Regions from separate parts of the Metabacillus sp. YM-086 genome, predicted to be linked through region 2. Evidence: riboswitches for the same ligand, from Rfam matches in the RefSeq annotation. Region 2 holds a riboswitch; the other holds the start of a gene.
What was found. Region 2 has a riboswitch for lysine ahead of ACEWK1_RS22820 (aspartate kinase). Riboswitches for the same ligand answer to the same signal wherever they lie in the genome.
Positions count from the first base shown of each region.

Region 1: another riboswitch for lysine. It lies ahead of ACEWK1_RS17320 (Na+/H+ antiporter NhaC family protein); the one in region 2 lies ahead of ACEWK1_RS22820 (aspartate kinase).

Region 1 covers NZ_JBLUOI010000043.1:17,707-25,978, reverse strand. Annotated here, with positions in the region: gene ACEWK1_RS17340 (DUF72 domain-containing protein) at 1-352, shown strand, start outside; gene ACEWK1_RS17335 (bifunctional metallophosphatase/5'-nucleotidase) at 383-1,786, shown strand; gene ACEWK1_RS17330 (YunC family protein) at 1,853-2,155, shown strand; gene yunB (sporulation protein YunB) at 2,270-3,004, shown strand; lysine riboswitch at 3,076-3,254, shown strand; gene ACEWK1_RS17320 (Na+/H+ antiporter NhaC family protein) at 3,404-4,954, shown strand; gene ACEWK1_RS17315 (sodium-dependent transporter) at 5,363-6,874, shown strand; gene ACEWK1_RS17310 (methionine/alanine import family NSS transporter small subunit) at 6,874-6,978, shown strand; gene ACEWK1_RS17305 (M23 family metallopeptidase) at 7,057-8,031, opposite strand.
Region 2 covers NZ_JBLUOI010000077.1:763-9,034, forward strand. Annotated here, with positions in the region: gene uvrC (excinuclease ABC subunit UvrC) at 1-1,270, shown strand, start outside; lysine riboswitch at 1,364-1,544, shown strand; gene ACEWK1_RS22820 (aspartate kinase) at 1,683-2,912, shown strand; gene ACEWK1_RS22825 (YslB family protein) at 2,957-3,388, opposite strand; gene ACEWK1_RS22830 (succinate dehydrogenase cytochrome b558 subunit) at 3,867-4,475, shown strand; gene sdhA (succinate dehydrogenase flavoprotein subunit) at 4,508-6,271, shown strand; gene sdhB (succinate dehydrogenase iron-sulfur subunit) at 6,271-7,032, shown strand; gene ACEWK1_RS22845 (acyl-CoA thioesterase) at 7,101-7,568, shown strand; gene gerE (spore germination transcription factor GerE) at 7,704-7,928, shown strand; gene ACEWK1_RS22855 (MarR family winged helix-turn-helix transcriptional regulator) at 8,109-8,272, shown strand, end outside.

The DNA of each region.
Region 1 (8,272 bases), on a different contig from region 2:
TCAGGCTGGTGAAAGATCGATTCCCACCGTTCTAAAACCAACTACTCCTCATAAAACACTTATCCGTCTCCATGGAAGAAATGTATATGGATGGAATAAGCCGGCTAATGGAGATAATTGGCGAGATGTTCGATATTTGTATCGATATAATGAAGAAGAGTTATTAGAGTGGAAAGACCATTTAGCTGAGATACTACATAGAACAGAAACAACATATATGCTCTTTAATAACAACTCAGGTGGAGATGCTGCAGATAATGCAAAGATGATGATAAATCTACTAAATCTTCATTATACAGGCTTAGCTGAAAAACAATTAAGTTTGTTTCAAGATAATAATGAGGGCATGTAATATGTGGAGTTTAAGTAAGGAGAGAGGAACATGTTAGAAACCGTTCACCTTTATCATACAAATGATTTACATAGTCATTTTGAAAATTGGCCAGCTATCGTTCAATTTATAAAAAACAATAAAGCATGGCATGATCAACAAAATGAACAAATGATTTTATTGGATATTGGAGATCATTCAGATCGGTTTCATCCAATAACTGAAGCAACAAAGGGAAAAGCAAATGTTACACTGTTAAATCAGTTAAATTATGACGCAGTAACAATTGGTAATAATGAAGGCATTACTTTTTCACATGATGACCTTGATTCTTTATACGAAAACGCAACATTTCCGGTGATATTATCTAATTTATATACCGAATTGGGGGAACGCCCTAATTGGGTTGTTCCTTATCATATTATTACACTTAACAGTGGTACGAGGATTGCTTTCCTTGGTGTTACGGTTTTCTATGAAAAGTTCTATGAATTACTTGGATGGAAAATAAAAGACCCTTTTCAAAGTTTATTGGAGACTGTTGAACAAGTAAAGGAACAATGTGATGTGATTGTACTTTTGTCTCATTTGGGAATAAGTGATGACGAAATTATAGCAAAAGAGTTTCCTGATATTGATGTAATTATCGGAGGTCATACCCATCATGTTCTGAAAGAAGGGATTGAGCTTCATAACACTCTAATCGCAGGTGCAGGAAAATATGGTCAATATGTTGGGCATATTTCTTTATCTATTTGTCTTGAGACTAATAAACTTCATCAGTATAAAGCTTCTCTATTTCCAATAGAGGAGCAGAAAATAGTATGTAATGAAACAGAGTTATGGCTACAAGAATCTTCAAGACAAGCCGATAACATTCTTTCGGAGGTAATTGGTGTCTCAAAAAATGGTCTTTCTTTAGATTGGTACCAAGAATCTGAATTCCCAAAACTCCTTGTTCAATCAATAAAGGAGTGGTGTGATGGAGAGGTTGCAATGGTGAACTCAGGTATTCTTTTAGAGCCATTACAAAAAGGATCTGTCACAAGAAAAGATCTTCATCGCATTTGTCCACATCCAATAAATCCGTGTAAGGTTTATTTAAAAGGTGATGTTCTTAAAGAAGTTATTGTTCAATCGAGAGATGAGAAGATGGAACATTTAAAGCTAAAAGGTCTTGGCTTTAGAGGAAAAGTAATGGGACGAATGGTTTTTGATGGGATTGAAGTAAACATGGAAACGTTAGAGGATGGCAAAGATCATGTGAAAGAAATAGTTGTTAATGGCAAACCCATTTCGCCTGAAAGAATTTATGCTGTTGCGACGATCGATATGTTTACTCTCGGTCCACTATATCCTGAAATCGGTCATGCCGAGAAAAAAGTGTTTTTTATGCCTGAATTATTGAGAGATTTATTAGCTTGGAAGTTAGGTGAAAAATCTAGAATTGAATAGGCACATATCTACACGTATCCTTTCTTAATTCATAAGAATATATCAAGAAAGGAGTGTAGATACACAATGGTTACAATGACTCCAGTTGTTATAGAAGGAAAGCAGTTCACAGCGATTACAGTTGCGTTGCCTAAAACAAATTTTATGGCAGTTACAAACGATAAAGGATATATCATGTGCGGAGCACTTGATGTTGCATTATTAAATGAAAAGCTTAAAGACCGAGGAATTATTGCTGGTCGTGCTGTTGGTGTCCGTACAATTGATCAATTACTCGAAGCGCCACTGGAATCTGTCACATATGAAGCAGAAAAACTGGGAATCACTGTGGGAACAACAGGAAAAGATGCTTTACTAAAAATGGCTTAAGTAAGAAGCAAGCCTGTATTGTCCTAAAACAATAAAAAGTTTAGAATGAATAAAAAAGTAAGCGTACATCCCTCCTGTCATGCATAAACATAGCTTGTAAAGGAGGGATTTGTTTTGGCTAAGTTTCGCGGTCGACGCCCGCGCAAAGGGCCTTTACCTTTTCGATATGTACTGTTGTTAACACTTGTTATATTTACGTTTCTGACAGCCAGTAGTTTTTGGTATGTAGATAGCAAAGTAGAGCCAGCTATTATGGATATCGCAAAGCTAGAAGCTTCTTCCATTGCAACAACGATTATTCATGAAGCTGTAAAGGAAGAAACAGAGAAAGATCAAGAAAACCTTGTTATAATAGATAAGGATAACAACGGCAATACAAACACAATCCGATTTAATTCAGCAGTTGTTCGAGCAGAATTAGATCGAATTACTGATAACATCACAAGGAAATTAACCGAAATTGAAAAAGGAAATTTTCATACAACAGACAATCAGGAAATGGAATTAGATGATGGAATTGTTTATTCGATTCCGCTGGGGCAAATAACGGATAATGCAATTTTAAGTACTATAGGTCCAGATATTCCAGTTCGTTTTTACTTAATAGGTGATGTACATACCGATATAAAAAGAACATTAAAGGAATATGGAATTAACAGTGCTGTTCATGAAATATCTGTTATTGTGGAAGTAACTGTCCAGGTTGTTATCCCCTTCTCAACAAAGCCTGTTACGATTACTAATACAATTCCTATTGTTGACATTGCAGCTCACGGTGATGTACCGCAGTATTATAATAATGGAAGCGGAGAAAATGCACCTGCCATTGAATTACCAGCAATTCCATAGTTGTCATATGACTACTATTTTGCTAAACTATTGAAAGTTAATTAAATATTGACCTACATCACCTTATCTCATGATGAGGTAGAGGCGCAGAAACCAAGAGTACAATATGTGAGAATGACAACGATGAACGTATTGAAAAGGGGTTTTTGCCGAAGTGAATGCTGGCTAGTCAGGCTGCATTTGCTGGTATTACGTTGAATAAAGGTAATACTGTCATTATAGAAAACTATAATGGAGGGCTACTGATCGAGATGGAGGATAACATAACATTATTCAAATAAGAGTAATGATAGTTATTTTCTATCGTTACTCTTTTTCTATGCACTTTTTTAGGGTGCATTGTTCCTTACAATCAGTATAAGCCCTTCCAATAATAAAAACAGGGAGGCATTTTACATCATGTCAGGCACTATTTTTTCAATTATTCCCCCGATAATCGCCATCTTAATGGTTATCTTAACAAGGAGAGTTTTGTTATCTCTAGGCGTGGGGATTGTATCAGCAGCGTTATTACTAAAGGATTTTTCAATCGCAGATTCCGGGATGGTCATAATAAATGCTGTTAAAGGTATTTTCATTTCTGAAGGTGAATTAAACACTTGGAATGTTTATATCATATTATTCTTGTTAATCTTAGGAATTGTTACAGCACTTATTTCTATCTCAGGCGGGAGTCGTGCTTTTGGTGAGTGGGCACAAAAGCGTGTAAAAACTCGAACAGGAGCTCAATTTACAGCAGCAATATTAGGAATACTCATTTTCATTGATGATTATTTTAATGCACTTGCCGTTGGACAAGTTAGTCGTCCGATTACTGATCGTCAAAAGGTTTCACGGGCTAAACTTGCTTATATTATTGATTCAACATCAGCACCAGTTTGTGTTGTTTCACCAATTTCAAGCTGGGGAGCATATATCATTGCAATGATTGCGACAATTTTAACTACTCATGGTGTTACTGAGTTTACACCGCTTGGCGCATTTATGACAATGATTCCGATGAACTACTATGTTTTTGCTGCATTGGTTCTTGTGTTTGCAGTAGCTTATTTCAATATTAATATTGGCAGCATGAAAGTTCATGAAGATCGTGCGATTCAAACTGGACAAGTAGTTGATCCTTCCAAAGAAGCATTGGGTGAAATTAAAGAAGATTTACCAACAAGTGATAAAGGCACGATTGGTAACCTTGTTTGGCCTATTCTTTCTTTAATTATTGGTACAGTGGCATCGATGCTTTATACGGGTTATTCAGCAATTGAAGACAAATCAGCTGTAGATATTTTTGCAATCTTTGAAAATACAGATGTTTCAGCATCGCTATTATATGGCGGACTATTTGGACTAGCAATCACCATCATATTATTTTTTAGTAGAGGAATTAATGGACGTTATTTGCCCCTTGCAATCATTGAAGGTGTTAAATCAATGCTACCAGCTATCTACATCCTGTTATTTGCGTGGGTTATTGTAGATTTGATCGGTCAATTAAGTACAGGGGAATATTTAGCGGGAATTGTTGAAAAATCTAACCTTAACTTATCGTATCTTCCAGTCGTAATGTTTATATTGGCAGCATTCATGGCGTTTGCAACTGGTACTTCTTGGGGAACTTTTGGAATCATGTTACCAATTGCAGGTGAAATTACAGCAGCTACTGATATTAACATGTTGCTTGCGGCTATGGCAGCAGTTCTTGCAGGTTCTGTATTAGGTGATCATTGTTCACCAATTTCTGATACGACAATACTATCCTCTACAGGAGCAGGAAGTCATCACATTGATCACGTATTGACTCAGTTACCTTACGCCTTAATTGGTGGAGGCGTTGCTACAATCGGTTATCTTGTTTTAGGTTTTACGGGTAGTAGTTTAGTTGGTTTACTTACAATATCTATCTTATTAGTAGGGTTTATTTTCATTTTTGCAAAAAGAGCAAAAGCAGTATAAAAAGGAAGGCGATTCGCCTTTCTTTTTTTTTCATTTCTTTGTAATGTTATTCCTTGAATAGTAATATCTATTTTTTATTAATATAAGGTAGGGTCGAAAGATACTGAATATTTAGAAGTTAAAAAATATTTATGGTGACTATTTCATTTTACAACTTTTAAGAATTAAAGAGTTAAAGGGAAAATCTGTCTTTGTTTGAAAATGTATAAAGTATTTCCATATTCTATTTAATAGAATCTAAAATTTCTGAAAATATCATCTTAAAATAGTATTTTTTAAAAATTTTTTATAGACATAGGCATAATGTCCGATTATACTATGTATAGATTATAATAAATAATCAGAAAATTATATAATTTCTAATTGTTTCCACATTTAAGTGAGAGATGAGAAGAGGAGGAAAATATTATGGAAAATCGCCCACAGTGGGGGACAAGGGCTGGCTTTATTCTAGCAGCTGTTGGTTCTGCAGTAGGTTTAGGAAATATCTGGAGATTTCCGGCAACAGCATATGAAAATGGAGGAGGAGCATTTTTCTTACCATATCTATTTGCTTTGTTAACAGCTGGTATCCCATTACTAGTAATGGAGTTTACACTAGGACATAAATATCGTGGATCTGCTCCTACAACTTTCGGTAAAGTTGGTAAGGGAAGTTCATGGTTGGGCTGGTGGCAGGTTGCTATCGCATTTGTTATTTCATGTTACTATCCAGTTATTATCGCTTGGGCTTCATCTTATTCTGTTTTTGCATTTAACCAAAATTGGGGTACTGATACAGAAGGATTCTTATTCGGTGAGTACCTACAACTAGCAGAAAAGCCTGGTCAATTTGGTGGGCTAGTACCAGGGGTTTTAATTCCACTTATCTTAGTTTGGATTGTTACTTTAGGCGTTTTATTTGCGGGTGTTAAAAAAGGTATTGAAGCAGCTAATAAAGTATTTATTCCAGTTTTAGTTATTATGTTTACTATTATCGTTATTCGCGCTTTAACACTTGATGGAGCTGCTCAAGGATTAGATGCGTTCTTCAAACCAGATTGGAGTAAAATCCTAGATGGTAAAGTATGGGTTGCGGCTTACGGACAGATCTTCTTTAGTTTATCGATTGCATTTGCTATTATGATTACTTATTCAAGTTATCTTCCTAAAAAATCTGATATTACAAACAATGCTTTTATTACTGGTTTCGGAAACTCAGCATTCGAAGTTCTTGCTGGTATTGGAGTATTTAGTGCATTAGGATTTATGGCAGCACAGCAAGGAGTTCCTGTAGCAGAAGTAGTTTCTTCTGGTGTTGGTCTAGCATTTGTTGTATTCCCACAAATTATTAATGAATTCCCTGCTTTTAATGGATTATTTGGGTTCCTATTCTTTGGTTCATTAATATTAGCAGGTTTAACATCCTTGATTTCCATTACAGAAACATATGTTGCAGGTATTCAAGAGAAGTTTAAAGTATCTCGTACAAAGGCTGTTGCAATTGGTGGTGGGTTAGCTGCTGTTATCTCATTACTATTCGCTACAAGAGGTGGTCTATATTTCCTAGATTCAGTTGACTACTTCATTAATACATTTGGTATTACATTAGCTGGTTTCATTGAAGTAATTGCAATTGCATGGTTTGCAAAGGAATTAAAGAATATTCAAAAGCATGCTAATGAGCTGTCAGACATTCAATTAGGTACTTGGTGGAGAGTATGCTTAGGTTTTATCACTCCAATCGTACTAGGATATATGATGTTCGATAACTTAAGAACAAACTTAACAAGCGAATATGGTGACTACCCTCGTGAATTCCTCTTTAATTGGGGTTGGACGGTAGCTATTGGAGCAGTCTTAGTTGGAGTACTGTTCTCGGTAACAAATAAAAAGCAAAATGAATCAACAACTTCAAAGAATAAGGAGGTTTCTCAATAATGAGTACATCTGCTATTGCAATGATGGTAATCGGTATTGTAGTCGTTTGGGGAGGCCTTGCGGCAAGTATTACAAATGCTGTAATTAAAGCAAAACAAAAATAAATGAGAAGAGGCTGAGAAAATCAGCCTCTTTTTTGTACATTTCGGGAAGTGACAGGCACGCCCCGAGTTTTGTCGATACTATTTTCTTTTTCGGTCAGCTCGTTCCCAAGATTTCAGGTGAGGATACGGATCAAATGACCATTCGGTTCGACCGTTATCTTTATAAAGGCCATAGTGTAGATGTGGTGGGAATTTTCCTGCGGTACCAGGAGGACCATATCCAGAGCTTCCTACTGATCCAATTAATTGACCTGGCTCTACAACTTGTCCTGTTTGGAGGCCATCTGCAAAACCATTTAAATGGGCAAAATAATGGTACGTATTGTCGATATCGCGTATTCCTACTCTCCAACCACCATATCGATTCCACCCCTTCATCTCAACAACTCCGTAACAAGTTGCTCTTACTGGAACCCCGTAATTTGCAAAAATGTCGGTTCCCTCATGGATTCTTCTGCCACCCCAGCCGCGGGCATCTCCCCACGTATTTTTGTAACTATAGTTATGTTGTAGAGGGACAGGGAATGCATGCTTATCTAAATCCAAGTGGCCATATTTTTTATATAATTTCATATGACCTAAAATGAGTCCAACTGTTTTATCACGTTGATAATAATCCCATAAGCCAATCTTTAAATTTTCCAAATCTGATCCATATGATTGTAAATAATGCGCAAAAGAATAGAGGATGTCCTCGTCATTTGTTGGATCGGCAACCTGATCTCCATTACCATCCTCTCCAATTCCACCAAATAAACCTATGCTTCTAGGATTGGTATCCTGCATATTTGGATTGAGGGGCCCTGCCCATACTTCGGGTTTGACATAAATTTCAATGGACCCGTTAGCTTTGGGAATGTCTTTTCTAGAATGACGGACATTTCTTTCATATTGATCAATTGCAGCTAACACATACCAAGGTATGTTCGTTAATGTTTCTACTTTTGTATATAAGCTCATTAGCTTTTCATATTCTTTTTCTTGGTCGGTTTTTTCAGCAGCATTGGCAACTTGATGTGCTGAAACAGAGATCATTATGAAGAAGATGATCATAAAGGAAAGTACTTTTTGCACAGTAATGAGCTCCTTTCATTTGTTCCAAATTGAATCACACCTTCACTGGCAGTGGTACCTGGTTTCAATGTAAAAGGTAATACTGCCAGTAAAAGTCCAATCCTTGTCAATAACTGCCCATGGAAGTATCTTTTTATAGTTTGGTTTTCAATTTGTATTTCATTAATAGAAAATGTTAGAAATTACATACAGTCCTTTTCCTTGTCCGACTCGTTTCCTT
Region 2 (8,272 bases):
AAAAGATGTGTCTGAAGAAACAAATCGACAAATGGTAGAGGAAATTACGAGGTTTCTAAATGGTGGATACAAAAATATTAAGAATGAATTATCGGAAAAAATGAGTAAGGCTTCAGAAGAGCTTGAATTTGAGCGGGCAAAAGAGCTTAGAGATCAAATTCTTCATATAGAAGCAACGATGGAAAAACAAAAGATGACGTTAAATGATTTTGTTGATCGTGATGTGTTTGGATATGCATTTGATAAGGGTTGGATGTGTGTACAAGTCTTTTTTATCCGACAAGGAAAATTAATTGAACGTGATGTGTCAATGTTTCCAATCTATGATAGTCCTGAACAGGAGTTTCTTACGTTTTTAGGTCAATTTTATTCTAAAACAAGTCACTTTATCCCAAAGGAAATCCTGCTTCCGGATAGTATCGAATTTGAATTAGTTGAAAAGTTGTTAGACGTAACAACACTTCAGCCTAAGCGTGGTAAAAAGAAGGACCTTATATTATTAGCTCACAAAAATGCAAAGATTGCTCTTCAAGAGAAATTTTCTTTAATTGAAAGAGATGAAGAAAGAACAATTAAGGCTGTTGAAAATTTAGGTGATAAATTAGGGATCCATACTCCCCATCGAATTGAAGCATTTGATAATTCAAACATACAAGGAACTGACCCTGTATCAGCAATGGTTGTGTTTGAGGATGGAAAGCCGGCAAAAAAATATTATCGTAAGTATAAAATTAAAGGCGTCAAAGGTCCTGATGATTATGAGTCTATGAGGGAAGTTGTCAGAAGACGCTATACAAGAGTTTTAAAAGAACAATTAGCATTACCTGACCTGATTATTATTGATGGTGGAAAAGGGCATTTGGCAGCTGCTCAAGATGTGCTAGAGAATGAGTTAGGGTTATCTATTCCTGTAGCCGGATTGGTGAAAGATGATAAACACCGAACTTCTGAGCTCATAATAGGTTCACCACCTGAATTTATAAAGCTAGAAAGAAACAGCCAGGAATTTTACCTGCTTCAAAGAATTCAGGATGAAGTCCACCGTTTTGCGATCACCTTTCATCGTCAACTTAGAGGAAAGAATGCCTTTCAATCTATTTTGGATGATATTCCAGGTGTTGGAGAACAAAGAAAAAAGATGCTCTTAAAACATTTTGGATCTGTTAAAAAAATGAAGGAAGCAAGTCTCGAAGATTTTAAAGAAGCTGGTATGCCGGAAAATATAGCAAAGCAAATAACGGATTATTTAAAAGAGGAAAATGGAAACTGATAGTCCATTATGTTTCCTTAACAAATAATCTCTTGCGCTTTTCTATAATGTTTGATAAGATTTTATTAATTTGATATTGATCGTTAGTTTGTAAATGATGGTAGAGGTGCGGTCATTAATAGTAACTAGTTTGAGGAAAGTGGATTCCAATGACAACTAGTGAAAGGAATGATTGCCGAAGTGATAAAAGCTCCATTACTTTTATCGCTGGTTTTACATTTAAGAGATGTAAAATTGTCAAGAAACACTATGTTCTTGGAGAGCTATCTCATTGTATAAGCGAATATAATTTTCGTTTAGTTAGCAATGGGATTTTATGTGCCCATTGCTTTTTTGTTGTTCTGCAATGTGATTTCTTATCTACTAACAAATGATCGATCATTGAAAAACAAATATGGAAGGTGAGATATCATTGGGTATTATTGTTCAAAAATTCGGCGGAACGTCAGTGGGTTCAGTAGAAAGAATTCAAAATGTTGCGAATCGTGTTATACAAGAAAAAGATGCAGGTAACGATGTGGTTGTTGTTGTTTCTGCAATGGGAAAATCGACTGATCAGCTTGTTGATTTAGCAGGGCAACTCACTTCTAAGCCGAGCAAGCGTGAAATGGATATGCTTCTTACAACTGGTGAGCAAATAACCATTTCCCTTCTATCAATGGCCCTAATAGAAAAAGGGTATGATGCCATTTCATTTACTGGCTGGCAGGCAGGGATTGAAACGGAGTCAACACATGGAAATGCAAGAATTACGAATATAAATCCTCAAAAAATTAATAAAGAGCTAGAGAAGGGAAAAGTTGTCGTTGTTGCCGGATTCCAAGGGGTAGCGGTAGAAGGTCAGATTACTACATTAGGTAGAGGTGGATCTGATACGACAGCAGTAGCCATAGCTGCAGCACTGAAAGCAGACAAGTGTGACATTTACACTGACGTTACTGGAGTCTTTACAACAGACCCTCGATTTGTAAAGGAAGCAAGAAAACTAGAATCGATATCATACGATGAAATGTTAGAATTAGCAAATTTAGGAGCTGGTGTTTTGCATCCAAGAGCAGTAGAGTTTGCGAAAAATTATAACATCCCATTAGAGGTTCGTTCTAGTATGGAAAATGAGCGGGGCACAATTATTGAGGAGGAAGCGGAAATGGAACAAAACTTAATTGTTAGAGGAATTGCATTTGAAGATCAAGTAACAAGAGTATCAGTGTTAGGGTTGCCTAATGAATTAACAACATTATCAACTATTTTTTCAACATTAGCGAAAAATGGGCTAAATGTGGACATTATTATTCAGAATACAACAACTGATAACAAAACTTCTATTTCTTTTTCAGTTAAAACAAGTGATCTTGAAGATACTATTCGTGTATTGGAGCAGTATAAAGAAGAGTTAGGTTATGAACGCGTTGAATCTGAATCCGGATTGGCAAAAGTCTCTATTGTAGGTTCAGGAATGGTTTCAAACCCTGGTGTAGCTGCAGAGATGTTTGATGTATTAGCAAAACAAGGTATAGAAGTGAAGATGGTTAGTACATCTGAAATTAAAGTTTCAACGGTTATTTCTCAAGCGCATATGGTATCTGCTGTTGATACGTTGCACAATGCGTTTGAGCTCTCAAAACCTGCTGCAACCGTGTAATTCAGAATAAAGAGGGGAGATTGCCCCTCTTATTCTATTATTAATCATCTTTGGCTTCTTTTACCTAACGGTGCATCATCAAGAATGTCTTTGCTATCCCACTTTACAGTAAACACAACTTTGTTTGCGCGCTTCTTTAGTTGCTCATATGTCTCAGTTATATGCTTGTTCATCATCTGAAGTTGTTCAGCTATAAATCCTGCTTCTAACTGAAACGTATATTCATTACTTTTAGAAAAACGAATGGAAATTAGTTCTCCACTCAGCTCAAATTCCATTTCATTTTTTTTATTATGTAGCAAAGTAAGCTGTCCCCATCCTGCTGCTTGAAAAAAATCAGAGAGTTCTTCAATAGAGGATACAGGATATTTTCGTGCTAACCCTTTACCTGCCCAATAGAGCATTTGCTGGTAGTCTTGGCCGAGAATATCAGGGATTAAAACTTCCCTGAGTAGTTCCAGTCCAAATGCAGGCATTTGGATATTTTCTAATTTGTCCTTATCAAGTCTTGCGGATTGTTTGTTCACGGTATTCCCCTCTTTCTATTTCATATTATATATCAACATCCAAGGTGAAAAACATGAAATATTAAGGAAAATTATGAACGACGTAAGTTAGAACTAGTAATGAGTCTGAAATTTCCAGAATAGGATGCTAAAGTAGGTTGTTTTAAAATAAGGTATACTGATAAAATAAAATTACATGTAATTAGTATTTGTCGAAAAATTATAATTTATGAACACGTTTTCTTGACGCTCTTTCTTTAAGGGAGTAAAATGTACTTGTTGCATTTACCTACTTTTAAACTAGCATGAAAGATTACTAGACTGCTAGTTTATATTCGTAAATTTTACTGACTGTAATGTAGACCACTATTACATTTGGTAAACTTTATTAGGAAACAAATTAGTTTTAAAAAAGTGAGCGCATTATTGATACTAGGGGGTAAGTTTTATGGCTGGAAACCGAGAGTTTATTAATCGTAGACTGCACTCATTACTTGGAGTAATTCCGGTAGGGATCTTTTTGATTCAGCATCTAATCGTCAACCATTTTGCCACAAGAGGTGCAGAAGCATTTAACAATGCAGCACACTTTATGGAAATGTTGCCATTTAGGTATGTGCTTGAGATTGTAATTATTTTCCTTCCACTTTTATACCATGCGATTTACGGAGTTTATATTGCATTTACAGCAAAAAACAATGTAAGTAACTATGGTTATCTTCGAAATTGGTTATTCATGCTACAGCGTGTAACAGGAATTATTACCTTTATTTTTATCGCTTGGCATGTATGGGAAACGAGAATTGCTGCTGCGCTTGGAGCAGAAGTAAACTATGACATGATGGCTTCTATCTTAAGTAGTCCTTTTATGCTTGTATTCTACTTAATTGGTGTTATTTCAACCGTGTTCCATTTTGCTAATGGTTTATGGTCATTTGGAGTTAGTTGGGGAATCACAGTTACTCCTCGCTCACAAGTAATCTCTACTTATGTCACGCTCGGTATCTTCTTAGCGTTATCATACGTGGGTGTTCGAGCAATCTTTGCATTCGTCTAATCCAGCAATAGCTATTAAAGGGAGTGGGCTTAATGAGTAAAAGTAAAATTATCGTTGTCGGAGGCGGTTTAGCTGGTTTAATGGCTACTATAAAAGCTGCTGAAGCCGGCGTTCAAGTAGATTTATTTTCATTAGTACCTGTTAAAAGATCGCACTCAGTGTGTGCACAGGGTGGGATTAACGGGGCTGTAAATACAAAAGGTGAAGGTGATTCACCTTGGGAGCATTTTGATGACACTGTTTATGGTGGGGATTTCTTAGCAAATCAACCACCTGTTAAAGCAATGGCTGAAGCAGCACCTGGAATTATACACTTATTAGACCGAATGGGTGTAATGTTCAACCGTACTCCAGAAGGATTACTAGATTTCAGACGTTTTGGTGGTACACAACACCACCGTACAGCTTTTGCTGGAGCAACGACTGGTCAACAGTTACTATATGCTTTAGATGAGCAAGTAAGACGTCATGAGGTAGCGGGTCTTGTAACAAAATATGAAGGATGGGAATTCTTAGGTGCGGTTATTGATGATGATCGAGTTTGTCGTGGGGTTACTGCACAAAACTTAACATCTATGCAAATTGAATCGTTCCGGGCAGATGCTGTGATTATGGCAACTGGTGGCCCAGGAATTATTTTCGGGAAATCAACTAACTCGGTTATCAATACTGGATCTGCAGCATCGATTGTTTATCAGCAAGGTGTTCATTATGCAAATGGAGAATTTATTCAAATTCACCCGACCGCAATTCCAGGAGATGATAAACTTCGCCTAATGAGTGAATCTGCTCGTGGGGAAGGTGGACGAGTTTGGACATATAAAGATGGGAAACCTTGGTACTTCCTTGAAGAAAAGTATCCAGCTTATGGAAACCTTGTACCTCGTGATATTGCAACACGTGAAATCTTTGATGTTTGCGTAGAGCAAAAGCTTGGAATCAATGGTGAAAACATGGTTTACCTTGATTTATCACACAAAGATCCAAAAGAACTTGATATTAAACTAGGTGGTATTATTGAAATCTATGAAAAATTCATGGGTGATGATCCACGTAAAGTTCCAATGAAAATCTTCCCTGCAGTTCATTATTCAATGGGTGGATTATGGGTTGATTATGACCAAATGACGAATATCCCAGGTTTATTTGCAGCAGGTGAGTGTGATTACTCTATGCACGGTGCAAACCGTCTTGGTGCAAACTCATTACTTTCTGCAATCTATGGTGGTATGGTAGCGGGTCCTAATGCTGTTAAGTACATTAATGGACTTGAGAAGAGTGCTGAAGATCTTTCTTCTAGTGTGTTTGAGAGTCATGTAAAACAGGAAGAAGATAAATGGAATAATATCATGAGCTTAGATGGTACTGAAAATGCTTATGTTCTTCATAAGGAATTAGGAGAATGGATGACAGATAACGTTACCGTTGTAAGACATAATGATAAGCTTCTAAAAACAGATGAGAAGATTCAGGAACTTATTGAACGTTTTGATAACATCAATATTAATGATACTGCTAAATGGAGTAACCAAGGTGCTGCGTTTACACGTCAGTTAAAGAATATGCTTCAGTTATCACGTGTTGTAACATTAGGTGCTTACAACCGTAATGAAAGTCGTGGAGCACATTATAAACCTGAATTCCCAGATCGAAATGACGAGGAATTCTTAAAAACAACGATGGCAACATATGCAGGTGACCGTACTGCCCCTAAATTCCACTATGAAGATGTGGATGTATCATTAATTAAACCACGTAAACGTGATTATTCTAAAAGCAAAAAGGGGGATAACTAATGAGTGAAAATAGAGTAGTTCAGTTTATTATTACCCGACAAGAATCACCAGAAGCAGCCCCTTATCAGGAAAAGTTCGAAATACCTTATCGCCCGAATATGAATGTTATATCGGCGTTAATGGAAATTCGACGTAATCCAGTAAATGTTGAGGGGAAACAAACAACGCCAATTAACTGGGATATGAACTGTTTAGAAGAAGTATGTGGTGCGTGTTCAATGGTGATCAATGGAAAGCCTCGACAATCTTGTACAGCTCTAGTTGATCAGCTTGAACAACCGATTAGACTTGAACCAATGCGTACGTTCCCGGTTGTTCGCGATTTACAGGTTGATCGTAAACGTATGTTTGACTCACTTAAAAAAGTTAAGGCTTGGATTCCGATTGATGGAACTTACGATTTAGGTCCTGGACCACGTATGCCAGAGAAAAAGCGTCAATGGGCTTATGAGCTATCAAAATGTATGACTTGTGGAGTATGCTTAGAAGCTTGCCCTAACGTGAATAGTAAATCAAACTTCATTGGTCCTGCTCCACTATCACAAGTTCGTTTATTCAATGCTCATCCTACTGGTGAAATGAATAAGTCTGAGCGTCTTGAAGCGATTATGGGAGACGGTGGATTAGCAAACTGTGGTAACTCACAAAACTGTGTGCAATCTTGTCCAAAGGGTATTCCTTTAACAACATCGATTGCAGCATTAAATCGTGATACAGCATTTCAATCATTCCGTAATTTCTTTGGTAGTGACCAAGGATAACAGTAAAAAGGGACTGACTTTCATGTCAGTTCCTTTTTTATTTATAGACAAATGAAAGGAAGAGAATGATGAAGAAAATACCGTATATAGAAAGCTTTGATTCAGCTTATAAAGAGAGCTTTAGCTTTTCACATCCAATAAAAATTCGATTTTCTGAAACAGATATGTTTGGACATATGAACAATACGGCTCCTTTTACATACTTTGAAGAAGGAAGGATAGAATTCTTCAAAAAAACTGGGATGATGCAGAAATGGTTACAAGCAAATGGCGAAAGTATTCCTGTTGTTGCAGATTTGCAATGTGATTTTTTACATCAAGCTTACTTTGATGACAAGATAAATCTTTTTGTCAAGATAAACCGTATAGGCACATCTTCGGTTGATTTGCATTACTTAGGAGTAAACGATCATAGGGAGAGTATTTTTGTAGGCCGAGGAACAATTGTACAGATCTCACAACGAACAGGAAAGAGTGTTCCATGGTCTGAAGAAGATAAAAAATGTTTAACAGCATATGAAACAATAAAGAATTAATAAAATGGACGCAGTTAAACATCTTTTCCGTTCTGAATCTGTCACAGTCCCCCTCGGTTACACATAGTATATGTTGACTAAATATATACCCATCCGTTAGATCAGCTCTCACCTTAGCAAGGAGGGTTACAATACTTGAAAGAGAAAGAGTTTCAATCAAAGCCACTACTCACGAAAAGAGAGAGAGAAGTATTCGAATTGTTAGTTCAAGATAAAACGACGAAAGAGATTGCTAGTGAGCTCTTTATAAGTGAAAAAACGGTTCGAAATCATATCTCAAATGCGATGCAAAAGCTTGGTGTTAAGGGACGCTCTCAAGCGGTTGTTGAGCTCCTTCGAATGGGTGAACTCGAGCTCTAACCAATACCGGCTATCCTTTTCATAAAGGGAGCCGGTTATTACTTTATACAGAATGATTTTAAATTTATATATAGAATTTGTTGAAAAATATGTAACTTGCAATTTATTAAAAAAACAGGGAAAATAACATTGATATAAAAAGATAACATTATAATGGTTTAGAGAGGGTTAAAGTTGAGCATAAATCAAGGAATTGATAAAACACAAACTGTATCTGATCTTGAAAAGGCACTTCGTCATATATCAGGAATTATTAAACAAAAAGGTCGAGAAATTTTAAATGACTATCATATAACACCACCTCAGTTTGTTGCCTTACAATGGTTATGGGAAAATGGTGACTT